Regions from separate parts of the Nonomuraea monospora genome, predicted to be linked through region 1. Evidence: riboswitches for the same ligand, from Rfam matches in the RefSeq annotation. Region 1 holds a riboswitch; the other holds the start of a gene.

Region 1 (7,162 bases):
ATGATCGCTGAGTAATGGACGAATACATCCTTTCCACCGTCTACCGCGATGAAGCCGTAGCCCTTGTCCGCGTTGAACCACTTGACGGTGCCCTGCGCCACTTCCGACTCCTCTTACTGGTCTCCCAGATCTCGCCCATTCCTCCGCGGGACCTGTAATCGTATGACTTAACGGAAAAGCAGCCAGACGATCGCCCTCGACCATACCTGTGGCAAGGGGTTTGGCAACAGAGTCAATCCGCAAACTGCCTATTTCCTCGCAGCCCAGGTCGTTCAACGTTGAATTGGCCGGGAAAAGGAGAAGGCGCCCACTAGGGGCGCCTTCAAGAGCAGGGTGCGGGAGGCTCAGCCGCCGGCAACCGCCGGGATGATGGAGATCTGAGTGCCCTCAGGGGCTGGAGTGTCGAGCCCTTCGGCGAAACGGACGTCCTCTTCCCCAACGTAAACGTTGACGAAACGACGAATCTTGCCCGATTCATCCAGAATTCTCGCGCCGATCCCCGGGTAGTCGGAGTCGAGCTTGGCGAGCACGTCACGAAGAGTCGCGCCTTCGCCACTGACCTCCGCGTTCCCCCCGGTGTACGTGCGCAGAATGGTGGGAATCCGCACAGAAACGCTCATGGTTCTAATCGCCTTTCCTGGTTGTCAGACAGTCGCGCGGAACGCGTCGAGAGAGGGCTTGATCACGGCCGTGGGCTCCACGGACTCGCCGGAGAGCACGTCGAGCGTCTTGAGGCCGTCACCGGTGTTGAGCACCACGGTCTCCGCCTCGGGGTCGAGCCGCCCGCTCTCCACCAGCTTCTTCAGCACGCCGACGGTGACGCCGCCGGCGGTCTCGGCGAAGATGCCCTCCGTCGAGGCCAGCAGCTTCATCGCGGCCACGATCTCGGCGTCCGTGACGTCCTCGACGCCACCTCCGGTGCGCCTGGCGATGTCCAGCACGTACGGCCCGTCGGCGGGGTTGCCGATGGCCAGCGACTTGGCGATGGTGTCGGGCTTGACCGGCTGGACGACGTCGTGCCCGGCCTTGTAGGCCGTGGACACCGGCGAGCAGCCGGCGGCCTGGGCCCCGAAGACCTTGTACGGGGTGTCCTCGACCAGGCCCAGCTTGATGAGCTCCTTGAAGCCCTTGTCGATCTTCGTGAGCTGCGAGCCTGAGGCGATGGGGATGATGATCTGCTCGGGCAGCCGCCAGCCGAGCTGCTCGGCGATCTCGTACGCGAGCGTCTTGGAGCCCTCGGCGTAGTAGGGCCGCAGGTTCACGTTGACGAAGCCCCACTTGTCGCCCATCGGGTCGCCGATGAGCTCCGAGCAGAACCGGTTGACCTCGTCGTAGGTGCCGTCGATGCCGATCAGCCGCCCGCCGAACACGCGGGCCATGGCGATCTTGGCCTGCTCCAGGTTGGCCGGGATGAACACGCACGCGTCGAGCCCGGCCCGCGCGGCGGCGGCGGTGACGGCGCCGGCGAGGTTGCCGGTGGAGGAGCAGGAGAGCGTGTGGAAGCCGAAGTTGCGCGCCGCCTCGACGGCCATGGCCACCACCCGGTCCTTGAAGGAGTGGGTGGGGTTGCCCGAGTCGTCCTTCACGTGAAGGGACTTGATGCCGAGGGCGCGGCCGAGGTTTCCGGCCTTGACCAATTTCGTCCAGCCGGGGTTCATATTCGGCTTACTGGCCACGTCGGCGGGGACGGGCAGCAGCGAGCGGTAACGCCAGATGTTGGCAGGGCCAGATTCGATCTGCGCCCGCGTAACGTCACCGAAGTCGTAGGCCGCCTCCAGCGGCCCGAAACACTCCTGACACGCGAAGCTCGGGCCCAGCGGGTAACGGGCGCCGCACTCGCGGCAGGACAGAGCGACGGCAGGACCAAAGTCAAGCGACATGAAGCGAGGCCTTCCCTCATCTTCGCCCACGGCCACCTTGACCGCGAACCGGAATTGGCACCCTTGTCCCGGTCGGCCTCGCCAGGTCGCGAGTCGAAAGCCGGGAGGGTTGCCGGGGCTTCGCAGGGCCGGTCCCTCCACCCCTCTGGATGAGCAATATGCAGTTGTTGAAAAGGACTCTACCCGCTTAAGTGGCCGAAATTAGCAGCCGTCTCAATATGCGAGACAAGCGGTCTCAGCGATAGTCCTCGCCGAGCACACCCTGCACGTATTTGCGTGCCTGATGGATCCGCGACTTGGCCGTGCCCAGCGGGATGTTGAGCTGCTCGGCCACCTCGTTGTAGTCGAGCTGGACGATGTCGCGCAACACCAGCGCCTGCGCCAGGTCGGGTTTGTCGGCCTCCAGCGCCTCCATCGCGTCGAGCAGGTCGAGCCGCGACCCCGCGATCACACTGACCCGCCGCACGTCCGGCTTCTGCATCGGCAACTCGTCGGAGGTCTGCTCCGCCGCCCTGCGCTTCAACGACCGGTACGTGGTGCGCGCGCAGTTGGCCGTCACGATGTGCAGCCACGTGCTGAACCTGGCGCGCCCCTCGAAACGGCCGATATTACGCGCCACCGCCAGCAACGTATCTTGCGAGGCCTCCTCCGCGTCCTGGTGATAGGGGAGGATCCGGGCGCAATGCCGCATCACATCCGGCTCAATCCGCGCGAGAAGCTCGCCAAGTGCGCGATGATCTCCCGCAGCAGCGGAGCGGGCGAGTTCCTCGGTTAGCTCATCAAGCGCCATAGCTGGGATCCTATGATCGAAGGGAGCCGAGATGAACAGCGTGCTGCTGGCCTCGAACAGAGGCCCTGTCTCGTTCACCGTCTCCGACGACGGCGAGCTGACGATGAGACGCGGCGGCGGCGGCCTCGTCTCCGGGCTGTCGGGCGTCGCCAAGGACGACGGGGTGCTGTGGGTCTGCGCCGCGCTGTCCGACGGCGACCGCATCGCGGTCCGCCTGGCCACGGGCGGCCGGATCGACCACGCGGGCTACGACACGGGCCCGCTGCGCATGCTCGACATCCCGCCCGCCACCTTCCACCGCGCCTACAACGCCGTCGCCAACTCCACCCTCTGGTTCGTCAACCATCTGCTCTACGACATCCCCAACTCGCCGAACTTCGGCACCAGGTTCGAACGCGAGTGGGAGTCCTACCGCGACTACAACGGCGCGTTCGCGCTCGCGCTGGCCGAGGAGGCCGGGCACGGCGCCCGGGTGATGGTGCAGGACTACCACCTCACCCTGACCCCCGCCATGCTCCGCGCCGAACGGCCCGACCTGCGCATCGCCCACTTCAGCCACACCCCGTGGGCGCCGCCCGAATACTTCTCCCTGCTGCCCGACGAGGTGGCGGGAGAGGTCCTGGAGGGCATCCTGGGGGCCGATCACGCCGGGTTCCTCACCGACAGGTGGGCGCAGGCGTTCATGGACTGCTGCGAGCGGCTCCTGGGCGCGGAGGCCGACCGGGTGGGGCGCAGCGTCACCTACGAGGGCAGGACGACCCGCATCGGCGTGCACAGCCTCGGCGTCGACGGCGAGGCCCTGTGGCGGCGGGCCTGCGAGCCCGACGTCGAGTCGCACATGACCGCGCTGCGCGAACAGGTCGGCGACCGCAAGCTGATCGTCCGCATCGACCGCACCGAGCTGTCCAAGAACATCGTGCGCGGCCTGATCGCCTACCGCGAGTTCCTCGCCGCCCACCCCGAATGGCACGGCCGCGTCGTGCACCTCGCCTTCGCCTACCCCAGCCGCCACGACCTGCCCGAGTACCGCGAGTACACCGCCTCCGTTCAGCGCTGCGCCCGGCAGATCGAGGACGAGTACGCCACCGAGGACTGGGACCCGCTCATACTCAACGTCAACGACGACTACCCGCGCTCGCTGGCCGCGTACCGGATGGCCGACGTGCTGCTCGTCAACCCCATCCGCGACGGCATGAACCTGGTCGCCAAGGAGGGCCCGATCCTGTCGCCGAGCTGCGCCCTCGTGCTCTCCCGCGAAGCCGGCGCCGCCGCCGAGCTGGGCGCGCACGCCCTCGTCGTCAACCCCTACGACATCAGCGGCACCGCCGCCGCCCTGCACGACGCGCTCGTCATGCCGGAGGACGAGCGCCGCAGCCGCCGCGACAAGCTGCACGCCGCCGCCACCGCCCTGCCGCCGCAGAAGTGGCTCGCGACCCAGCTCGAAGCGCTCACCTAACATGGGAGGGCAAGGTCATACCGATCACCGGGAGGCTGCCGGGTGACCACGGCCCTATCGACCGTCCGTCTGATCAGAGACCGCCCCACCTGGCTCATCTACCTGCAACTCAGCATCTTCGCCACCTTCGTCTACGGCCTGAGCGCCGCCCTGCCGCTGCTGCGCGCCGACCAGGGCACCTCCGCCACCGTCGCGGGCCTGCACGGCACCGCCATGGCCGCCGGCACGATCACGGCCGGGCTCCTGCTCCCCCTGCTCACCCGCAGGTACGGGCGGCGGGCGACGAGCTGGATCGGCGTGGCGGGGATGAACGCCGGGATGCTCACCGTCTTCGCCGCCGGGTCCCTGCCGCTGACCCTGCTGGGGTACGGCGTGGCCGGGGGCTTCGGGTCGGTCATGCTCTACACCGCCATGGCCGCGCTCTCCGACCACCACGGGGCCGCCGGGGCCGCGGCGCTGAGTGAGGCCAACGCGGTCGCGGTGGTGGCGGGGATCGTGATGACGTTCGGGCTCAGCGTGGTGGCGCAGAGCGTGCTGGGATGGCGGGCCGCGCTGTTGTTCACGCCGGTGCTGAGCGTGTTGCTGGTGGTCTCCATGGGACGCGCATGGCCGCGCCACAGGGAACCTGCGAGCCCCGCCGTCACGAGGCCGTCGGGTCCGGTGAGCGGGGTGGGGTGGCGGTTCCACCTGGCCGGTCTGGTGCTGTTCTGCTGCGTCGCGCTGGAGTTCACCTTCAACCTGTGGGCCGCCGACCTCCTGGCCACCAGCACGGGCCTGTCCACGGCCGCCGCCGCCACCGGGCTGACGGCGTTCGTGGCGGGCCTGGCGGCGGGCCGGTTCGCGGGGGCGCAACTCGCGCTGCGTTTACCGCCGGCGCCGCTGTTCGCGGGCGCGCTGGGCCTGACGCTCGCCGGCTGGCTGGTGTTCTGGCTGAGCGGCCAGCCGGTGCTGTCGTACGCCGGGCTGGTGATCTGCGGGCTGGGCGCGGCCCTGCACTTCCCGCTCGCGATGACCGCGCTGATCGCCGGTTCGGGCGACCGCGCCGACCTGGCGGCGGCGGCCTCGCCCATCTGGGCGGGCGCCGCCATGGCGGCCGGGCCGCTGGCGCTCGGCGCGCTGGCCGACGGCTTCGGCACCCGGACCGCGTTCCTGATGGTGCCCGCGCTCATCGGTCTCGCGATCGCGGGCGTGCTCGTGACCGGCCGCCGCACGTAAGCCAGGACACTGCTCGTGCGGCTACGTCCAGTCGGCGTGCTTGAGCGTGTCGGCCAGCCCCGGCGTGTTCCACTGGTCCACCACCAGCAGCTTCGTCTTCGGCAGGTACCACTCCCGCTGCGTGAACCGCGTGTGCACCTTGCTGCTGGAGTAGGAGACGCACTTGGCCTGCCACGCGTTGTAGGCCGCCTTGTGCCCCGGCCCGACCTGCCGCAGCCCCCGGCTGACCTTGGGCCCGACGACCTCGCCCCACTTGTCGTTGAACGGGCAGGGCTGCACGTCGCTGGCCGTGTAGAAGGGCCGCTTGCCGGTGTACGGCCCGAAGCCCTCGGCGCCGATCTTGAGGTACTTCGGCCCGAGGAGGTAGAACGAGTCGCACTCCGGCGTGCTCCACCCCCGGGCCTTGCGGCACTTGCCGGTGACCACCTGGACGGCGTCGGCGCCGAACCGGTGCACCACCCACGTGATCGGGACGTACAGCGTCATGCCCCTGAAGGTGAGCTGCTGGGCGGGAGCGGCGGCGGCGGGCAGCGAGGAGGACAGGAGGGTGGCCGCGGCCACGCCACTGGCGGCCACGACGGCGAGGAAACGCTTGTGCATGCCGCCGACCCTAGGGATCACGACTTGCAGACCAGTCACCAACGACTGAAAGCGGCGCTCACGTACGGGTGAAGGCGGAGGCCAGCTCGGCGAGCAGCGCCACCACACCCTCGGGCCCGTCCACCACGATGTCGGCCCGCTCCGCGAGCGCGGTGACCTCGGTGGAGCCGCTGCACACGGTCACGCCGGGCAGCCCGGAGTCGCGTACGGCGTCGAAAGCGGCGAGATCGCCGAGATCGTCCCCGACGAACATGACGGACCTCGCCGCCCGCTCCGCCAGGAACAGGCTCAGCGCGTGCCCCTTGTCCATGCCGGGCGGACGCAGCTCCAGCACCATCCGGCCGGGCTCCAGCACCAGGTCGTGCTTGGCGGCCAGCTCGGCCAGCGGCTCGCGCAGCTTCTCCAGCGCGCCCTCCGGGTCGGGGCTGCGCCTGGTGTGGACGGCCACGGCCCGGCCCTTGTCCTCGATGGCCACCTCGCGCAGGCCGAGCGAGTCGAGCAGCAGCGGCAACTCGGCCTCGGCCCTCGGCACGCCCGGCGGGGGCGGGGGCGCGGAGATCCGCCCGCCCTCCCAGCGTTCGAAACCGTAGTGCCCGAGCACGACCAGCCCCGGCACGTCGGCCAGGCCCGGCCCGAGCTCCAGTGCGGTGGCCGCGGGCCTCCCGGTCACGATGGCCACCGCGAGGACGTGGGCGCCCAGGTCGGCGAGTACCTCGGGCGCTTTCGGGTGGATCACGGCCTTGGCGGGGTCGGGCACGATCGGCGACAAGGTGCCGTCGAAGTCGAGCCCGATCACGGCGCCTGCCGGATCACTGAGAATCGCTTCCATTCCAGGGATGTTCTTCACGCGCCTGCCGTACCCAGCGGGTCAGGGGCGCATGCCAAGCCTCCTGGCCGCGCGGTCGCGCCGGCGCGTGGACCGTAACCTGCGCAGCCTCTTGACCAGCATGGGGTCGTGTTCTAGAGCCTCCGGCCTGTCGATCAGGACGCCGAGCAACTGGTAGTAGCGAGTGGCGGAGATCCCGAAGGTCTCCTTGATGGCATGCTCCTTCGCGCCCGCGTAGCGCCACCATTGGCGCTCGAAGGCGAGGAGCTCGAGTTCGCGGTCCGAGAGTGGTTGGCGGGACGGTTCCTGGGCAGCATTGTCACCGCTGAGCGGTGCTCCCATGGTGTCCTCCTCGAAAGGGGCGGATGACGATCGCGTCGCCCGCACGCGGCCCG
Region 2 (7,162 bases), on a different contig from region 1:
CCGAGCATCTCGGCGATGACGGTGACGGGCAGCGGCTCGGCCACCTCGGCGATCAGGTCGCCGCCGCCTTTCTCCACGTACGCGTCCACGAGGCTCCCGGCGACGGCCCGGACGCGGGGACGCAGCGACTCGACCATGCGCGGGGTGAACGCCTTGGAGACCAGCCGGCGCAGCCTGGTGTGCACCGGCGGCTCCACGTCCAGCATGCCCGCTCTGATCACGCGCCAGAACGGCTCCTGGAACTCCGGCTCCGGCGGCTTGCCGAACTCCTCGTGGGTGGCCACGTGCAGGTAGGAGCGGCCCAGCCGGCGGTCTCTGAGCAGCGCGTTCACGTCGGCGTGCCGCGCGATGAGCCACTGGCCCGTCGGCTCGAAGTAGCTGACGGGCGCCTGGCGTCTCAGCTCGTCGTAGACCCGGTAGGGATAAGCCACAAAATCCGGATTCCAAGGATCAAAGCCCACTATTCCATCTTAGGAGCGGCTTCCTCCTGCTTCGTGTGCCTGCTCCGCATCCGGATGTTGAGCAGCTCCACGATGACGGAGAACGCCATCGCGAAGTAGATGAAGCCCTTGTTGATGTGCTGCTCCAGGCCCTCCGCCACGAGCACCACGCCGATCAGCACCAGGAACGCCAGCGCCAGCATCTTGATGCTCGGGTGGCTCTCCACGAACCTGCTGATCGGCCCGGAGGCGAACAGCATCACCAGCACGGACACCACGACGGCCGCGACCATCACGCCGATGTTGTTCACCATGCCGACGGCGGTGATCACGGAGTCCAGCGAGAACACGATGTCCAGCACCATGATCTGCAGGATCACCGAGCTGAAGGAGGCCGCGGCCGCCTGCTTGCCGTCCTTGCCGGTGGGGCCCTCCATGGCGTGGTGGATCTCCGTGACGCTCTTGCCCAGCAGGAACAGGCCGCCGAGCAGCAGGATCAGATCTCGTCCCGAGATCTCGTGGCCGAGGACGGTGAACAGCGGTTCGGTGAGCTGGACCACCCACGACAGGCCGAGCAGCAGGAGCAGCCGGCTGATCAGGGCGGCGGCCAGGCCGAGCACCCGCGCCCGGTCCCGCTGCTCAGGGGGCAGTTTGCCGGCCAGGATGGAGATGAAGATGATGTTGTCGATCCCGAGGACGATCTCCAGGGCGACAAGGGTGAAGAAGCCGATCCAGATGTTCGGGTCGGTCACCCAATCCAACATCTGCTCACCTCCATGACTCAGGGGGACATTTCAGGGGGTTTCCCGATAGCAACGAGTCACGGGTGGCATTAGTTCGCGGTCTTGCGTTTCATGCCCGGCTGTCGGTTATAGTTCACCACGTAGGTCATGAGTGCCAGCGACAAGCCCCGGCTAGCTGGCCGGCAACCCTCGCGTCCGCGGCGGGGTGCCCCGGGTGAAGACCTGGTCCGCCACGAGGTGTGGCGGGCAAGCGCGGGCTCCGTGGCTGCTCCCAGGGGTCCGATGACCCTTCAGGAGGCATGCCGTGTCCACGCTGACGATCTTCGACTCCGCCCGTGACGCCGCCGAGACCGCTCCCGCCGTCTCGACGAGCCGGCCGATCCCCGCCGTGCTCGGCGCCGACCTGGAGGTGCCCGTCAAGGGCGGCAGGCTCGTCGGGTACGCCAACCTGGACTACGCGGCCAGCGCCCCCTGTCTGGAGCCGGTCAGCGCCGCCGTCGCCGCCGCGCTCCCGGCCTACTCCAGCGTCCACCGCGGCGCCGGCTACGCCTCGCAGCTCACCACCGCCAGGTACGAGCAGGCCCGCCACACGGTCAGGGCGTTCGTCGGCGCCCGCCCCGACGACGCCGTGATCTTCACCCGCAACACCACCGACGCCACGAACCTGCTGGCCGGCTGCCTGCCCGCGGGCACCACCACCGTCGTCTTCGACACCGAGCACCACGCCTCCCTGCTGCCCTGGCCCGAGGCCGTCCGGCTGGCGCCGCCCGCCTTCCCCGGCGAGGCCGTGCGCGCCGCCGACGAGGCGCTGGCCGCGATCGACGGGCCGAAGCTGCTCGTCGTCACCGCCGCCTCCAACGTGACCGGCGAGCTGTGGCCGATCGCCGCCCTGGCCCACATCGCGCACCGGCACGGCGCCCGCATCCTGGTGGACGCGGCGCAGCTCGTCCCGCACCGCAAGCTCAACCTGACCGCGCTCGACCTCGACTACGTGGCCTTCTCCGGGCACAAGCTGTACGCGCCGTTCGGCGCCGGCGTGCTGATCGGGCGGCGCGACTGGCTGGCTGAGGGCAAGCCGTACCTCGCGGGCGGGGGCGCGGTGCGCTCCGTCGGCGTCGCCGAGGAGGGCACCGAGTGGCACGACGACCCCGAGCCGCGGCACGAGGCGGGCACCCCGAACGTGCTGGGCGCCATCGCCCTGGCCGCCGCCTGCGACGCGCTGACCGCCACCGGATGGACGGAGCTGGTCGCCGAGGAGGAGCGGCTGATCGCGCGGCTGCGGTCGGGGCTGGCCGCGATCGCGGGCGTACGGGAGCTGTCGCTGTGGGGGGACGATCACCCGCGGGTCGGCATCGTGTCGTTCACCGTGGCCGGGTACACCGCTCGCGAGGTGGCCGAGGCGCTGTCCGGCGAGTACGGCATCGGGGTGCGTGACGGCAAGTTCTGCGCGCACCCGTTCGTGCGGCACCTGCTCGGCAGCGCCGACGGCGGGTGCGAGGACGACACCGCCTCGGCGGTGCGGGCCTCGATCGGGATCGGCAGCACGCAGGAGCACGTGGACCGGCTGATCGAGGCCGTACGCGACCTGGTCTCCCGCCTCGCGTGACTCCGCGGCCTGGCCGCCTGGCACAGCTCGGACGCGTTACCCGTTCGGCGGCCTGCGGTGCTGCGGGGGCTCGTCCGATACGAGGGCGTCGATGTCCCGCATGTCCTCGTCGTTGAGCCTGCCGGAGCCGGAGGTGCTGGGCGCGGTGGGCTGCCTGGGCACCTCGGGCGACTCGCCGGGCGCGTGGGCGGGCGTCGTCGGGCCCCCGGCGGGCGTCGTTCCGGCCAGACCGCCCGCCGTGGTCGTCCCGCCGGGCATGCCGCCTGTCGTGGTCGTCCCGCCGGGCATGCCGCCCGTGGCGGTCGTGCCGCCGGGCCGGTGCGCGGTCAGCTCCTCCTCGGCCGCGCGCCGGTCGGAGCGCCTGCGGAACATGGCGCCGAGAATGCCGTCCAGGCCGATGCGTCCGCCGCCCAGCGCCAGGAACAGCAGGCTGAGCGCGCCGAGCGCCCCGGCCAGCTCCCAGCCGCCCTCGCCGACCATCACCCCCTTGCCGCCGTGCACGAACGCGATGGCGCCGAGCATGTTGATCAGCAACAGCAGCGCCACCGGCCGGACCAGCAAGCCGAGGATCAGGAAGATGCCGCCGACCGTCTCGACGACGGTCGCGAACCCGGCGGCCAGCTCGGGCATCGGGATCCCCATCTCCCTGAAACCCTCTGTGGTGGCGCCCAGCCCGCTCTGCCACTTCTGCCAGCCGTGCGCTACGAAGATCACGCCGGTCGCCACTCGCGCGATCAGTGCCGCGACATCAAAAAGAACTCTCTTCATGGTGTTTTCTCCCCCCGTTCCTGGTATTCCTCCCCATGTCCGGCTTCACGATGCGTTTCCATACGATCTCTTGACCCGGCCCCCCGCTGGATCACCACCGAGGTCGGTGGCAGCATGGCCCGTATGACGGAACGTGTGGTCGGAATCGGCGCGGGCGCGAAAGAGCTGGCCACCGAGGACATGATCCTCAACATCGGCCCGCAGCACCCGTCCACCCACGGCGTGCTGAGGCTGCGGCTGACGCTCGACGGCGAACGCATCGCCACCGCCGAGCCGATCATCGGCTACATGCACCGCGGCGCGGAGAAGCTGTTCGAGGTGCGCGACTACCGCCAGATCATCATGCTGGCCAACCGGCACGACTGGCTGTCCGGCTTCGCCAACGAGCTCGGCGTGGTGCTCGCCACCGAGCGCATGCTGGGCATGGAGCCGCCGGTGCGGGCGGTGTGGGCGCGTACGCTGCTGGCCGAGCTCAACCGGGTGCTCAACCACCTCATGTTCCTCGGCTCCTACCCTCTCGAACTGGGCGCGATGACGCCGCTGTTCTACTCCTTCAACGAGCGCGAGCGCATCCAGGCCGTGATGGAGGAGATCTCCGGCGGGCGCATGCACTACATGTTCAACCGGGTCGGCGGGCTCAAGGAGGACCTGCCGTACGGCTGGCTCGACCGCGTCGAAGCCGCCGTCGGCGAGACCCGCCGCCGCGTCCCCGACATCGAGAACCTCATCCTGCACAACGAGATCTTCGTCGCCCGCACCAAGGGCGTGGGCGTGCTGACGCGCGAGCAGATCATGCAGTACGGCGTCAGCGGCCCCATCTCCCGCGCCTCCGGCGTCGACTTCGACCTGCGCCGCGACGACCCGTACCTGGCCTACCCCGAGCTGCCCGTCAAGGTCGTCACCCGCGGCGGCGGCGACTGCCACGCCCGCTTCGAGGTCCTGCTCGAACAGCTCAAGGTCTCCCTCGACCTGGCCGACGCCTGCGTCGACCGGCTGCGCTCGCTGCCCCCGGGGCCGATCAACCAGCGGCTGCCCAAGGTGCTCAAGGTGCCCGAGGGCCACACGTACGCGTGGACGGAGAACCCGCTCGGCATCAACGGCTACTACCTGGTCTCCAAGGGCGACAAGACGCCGTGGCGGCTCAAGCTGCGCTCGGCCTCCTACAGCAACATCCAGGTGCTGCGCGAGATGCTGCCCGGGCACCTGGTGGCCGACATGGTGGCGATCCTCGGCTCCATGTTCTTCGTGGTCGGTGACATCGACAAGTGAAGGCACCGGAACGCGACAAGTACGTCGACTGGCTGCGGGCGCTCAGCCTGATCGTCGTGGTGGTGTGGCACTGGGCGTTCACGATCCTCGACTGGAAGCCGTACGGCCCCGAGCCCACCAGCCCACTCGGCTTCACCAGCGGGTTGTGGATCCTCACCTGGCTGCTGCAGGTGCTGCCGCTGTTCTTCTACGTCGGCGGCCACGTGCACCTGCTGTCCTGGCACCGGGCCAAGGCGCGCGGCACCGGCATCGGCTCGTTCGTCTGGCGGCGCATCCGCGCGCTGGCGTTACCCGCGCTGTTCCTGTCGGGCGCGTGGATCGCCATCGGGGCGGTGGTGACGTACACGTTCCAGGTCGACTGGATGTGGCGGGTGGTGCTGCTGGTGCTCAGCCCGCTGTGGTTCCTCGGCGTCTACCTGGTGCTGATCGCGCTGCTGCCCGTCGCGCTCTGGCTGCACCAGCGCTACGACGTGCTGGCCCTCATCTGGCTCGGCGGCGCCGCGCTGGTGGTGGACGTGCTGCGCTTCCGCTACGAGGTCGAGTGGGTGGCCTGGCTCAACATGATCATCGTCTGGGGGCTGGCGCACCAGGCCGGGTTCTTCTACGACCGGGTCGTGGTGCTGCCCCGCCGCTACGACATCGCGCTGCTGTGGACCGGGATGTTCGCCCTGGTCGGGCTGGTCTACTCCGGCATCTACCCCGGCTCGATGGTCGGGGTGCCCGGCGACAGGTTCTCCAACATGGCGCCGCCCACGTTCGTCATCGTGGCGCTGCTGCTGTTCCAGATCGGGCTGGTCGAGGTGCTCAGGCCCGCCATGGAGCGGGTGCTCGAACGGCCGCGCTGGCGGCGGCTCAACGACTTCATCAACCGGTACTCGCTGCCGCTGTTCCTCTTCCACACCACCGGGATGGCCATCTCGCTGGGGCTGTCGTGGTGGCTGTTCGGCACGCTGGGCGACCGCATCCCGCCCGACTCCGTGTGGTGGCTGGAGCGGCCGATCGCCGTCATCGGGCCGCTCATCTGCACGGCTCCGGTCATCTACCTCTTCGGACGCCGGCGCACCCCCGTCGGGCAAACGCAGGACAAGGACGTCGGCGGGTCCATAAGCTCGGAGCATGGCTGACATCGCCTTCCGGGCCAACGCCGAGGACGAGCGGATCATTCGTACCGCGCTGCGGGAAGGCGAGCGGCCCAGCGACGTCCTGCGCCGCGCGCTACGCCTGATGCAGCGCGAGATGTGGCACGACCGCCTGGTCTCGGGCACCTTCCGCACCATCGAGGGGCTGCCTGACGAGCACTAGTCGCGGGCGCGGTCTCAGGCCCGCTGGTTGCGGTAGCGGCTCGCTAGTCGCGGGCGCGGTCCTCCGGCTCCTTGGGGATGCGGCAGGAGTGCTCCAGGTACAGCGCCGCGCAGATCAGCACGACACACGACACGAACGACCCCGTCGCGACGAAGAACTCGCCGCGCGGCGTCTCCCGGTCGAGGATCTGCACGGTGTGCAGGGCGAACCCGGCGAACACCCCGCCGAACACCGCCCCCGCGTACGCCGACGCCTTCGCCAGCGCCGCCAGCCGGGCGACGGCCAGCGGCTCCACCGGCTTGGTGTCGGGCTTCCTGGCGATCCTGGCCCTGGTCGCCCAGCCGCTGTAGGCCTCGCCGATGGCCAGCAGCAGCACCGTGGGGATCGCCGTCCAGGGCATGAGCGGCAGGTCGGAGTAGATGGGCCTGATCACCATCCAGGTGAGCAGGGCCATGACGACGACGATGCCGACCAGGGGGCCGGCGTGGGTGGGCTTCAATCGGGCCTCTGCAGCTTCAGGTCCTCGCGCAGCCGTACGCCCTGCTCGCCGAGCCCCTCCAGCAGGTCGGCCACCCGGCCGCGGCCGGGCACCTCGCCCTCAGGATCGGCCTTCGACCAGGGCACCAGCACGAACGCGCGCTCGTGCGCCCGCGGGTGCGGCAGCGTCAGGTCGGGGTCGTCGCAGACGGTCTCGCCCACCACGATCAGGTCGATGTCGAGCGTGCGCGGCCCCCAGCGCTCCACGCGTTCGCGGCCGAAGGCGTTCTCCACGCTCTGCGCCCGCTCCAGCAGCGTGCGTGGCGCGAGCGTGGTCTCGGCGACCACGATCGCGTTCAGGTACGGGCGCTGCCCGCCCGGCCCGCCGACCGGGTCGGTCTCGTAGACCGGGGACGCCTGAACGAACTCCAGCCCAGGCGCGTCGAACAGGGTGTCCACGGCGCCCTGCAACGTCGTGAACCGGCGTCCCAGGTTGCTGCCGAGAGAGAGCACCACCTTCATGCGCGGCTCCGCTCGATGGTCACGACCACGTCGTC

The links. A riboswitch is a leader RNA that binds a small molecule or an ion and turns the genes downstream of it on or off. The one in region 1 is predicted to bind S-adenosylmethionine.
Region 2: it holds a riboswitch for S-adenosylmethionine, as region 1 does, so the genes downstream of both, ABD331_RS28790 (aminotransferase class V-fold PLP-dependent enzyme) here and thrC (threonine synthase) in region 1, are expected to answer to the same signal.

What each region holds. Positions count from the first base shown of each region.
Region 1 covers NZ_BAAAQX010000067.1:30,326-37,487, reverse strand. The annotation lists gene ABD331_RS58610 (cold-shock protein) at 1-101, opposite strand, end outside; gene ABD331_RS58605 (MoaD/ThiS family protein) at 345-620, opposite strand; gene thrC (threonine synthase) at 645-1,880, opposite strand; SAM riboswitch class I at 1,894-2,036, opposite strand; gene ABD331_RS58595 (RNA polymerase sigma factor) at 2,116-2,670, opposite strand; gene ABD331_RS58590 (alpha,alpha-trehalose-phosphate synthase (UDP-forming)) at 2,702-4,126, shown strand; gene ABD331_RS58585 (MFS transporter) at 4,169-5,341, shown strand; gene ABD331_RS58580 (hypothetical protein) at 5,363-5,941, opposite strand; gene otsB (trehalose-phosphatase) at 6,000-6,770, opposite strand; gene ABD331_RS58570 (DUF3263 domain-containing protein) at 6,810-7,109, opposite strand.
Region 2 covers NZ_BAAAQX010000016.1:37,548-44,709, reverse strand. The annotation lists gene ABD331_RS28800 (cytochrome P450) at 1-431, opposite strand, end outside; gene ABD331_RS28795 (TerC family protein) at 461-1,204, opposite strand; SAM riboswitch class IV at 1,327-1,442, shown strand; gene ABD331_RS28790 (aminotransferase class V-fold PLP-dependent enzyme) at 1,488-2,789, shown strand; gene ABD331_RS28785 (DoxX family protein) at 2,826-3,557, opposite strand; gene ABD331_RS28780 (NADH-quinone oxidoreductase subunit D) at 3,681-4,826, shown strand; gene ABD331_RS28775 (acyltransferase family protein) at 4,823-5,950, shown strand; gene ABD331_RS28770 (hypothetical protein) at 5,943-6,128, shown strand; gene ABD331_RS28765 (DUF3180 domain-containing protein) at 6,172-6,627, opposite strand; gene folK (2-amino-4-hydroxy-6-hydroxymethyldihydropteridine diphosphokinase) at 6,624-7,127, opposite strand; gene folB (dihydroneopterin aldolase) at 7,124-7,162, opposite strand, start outside.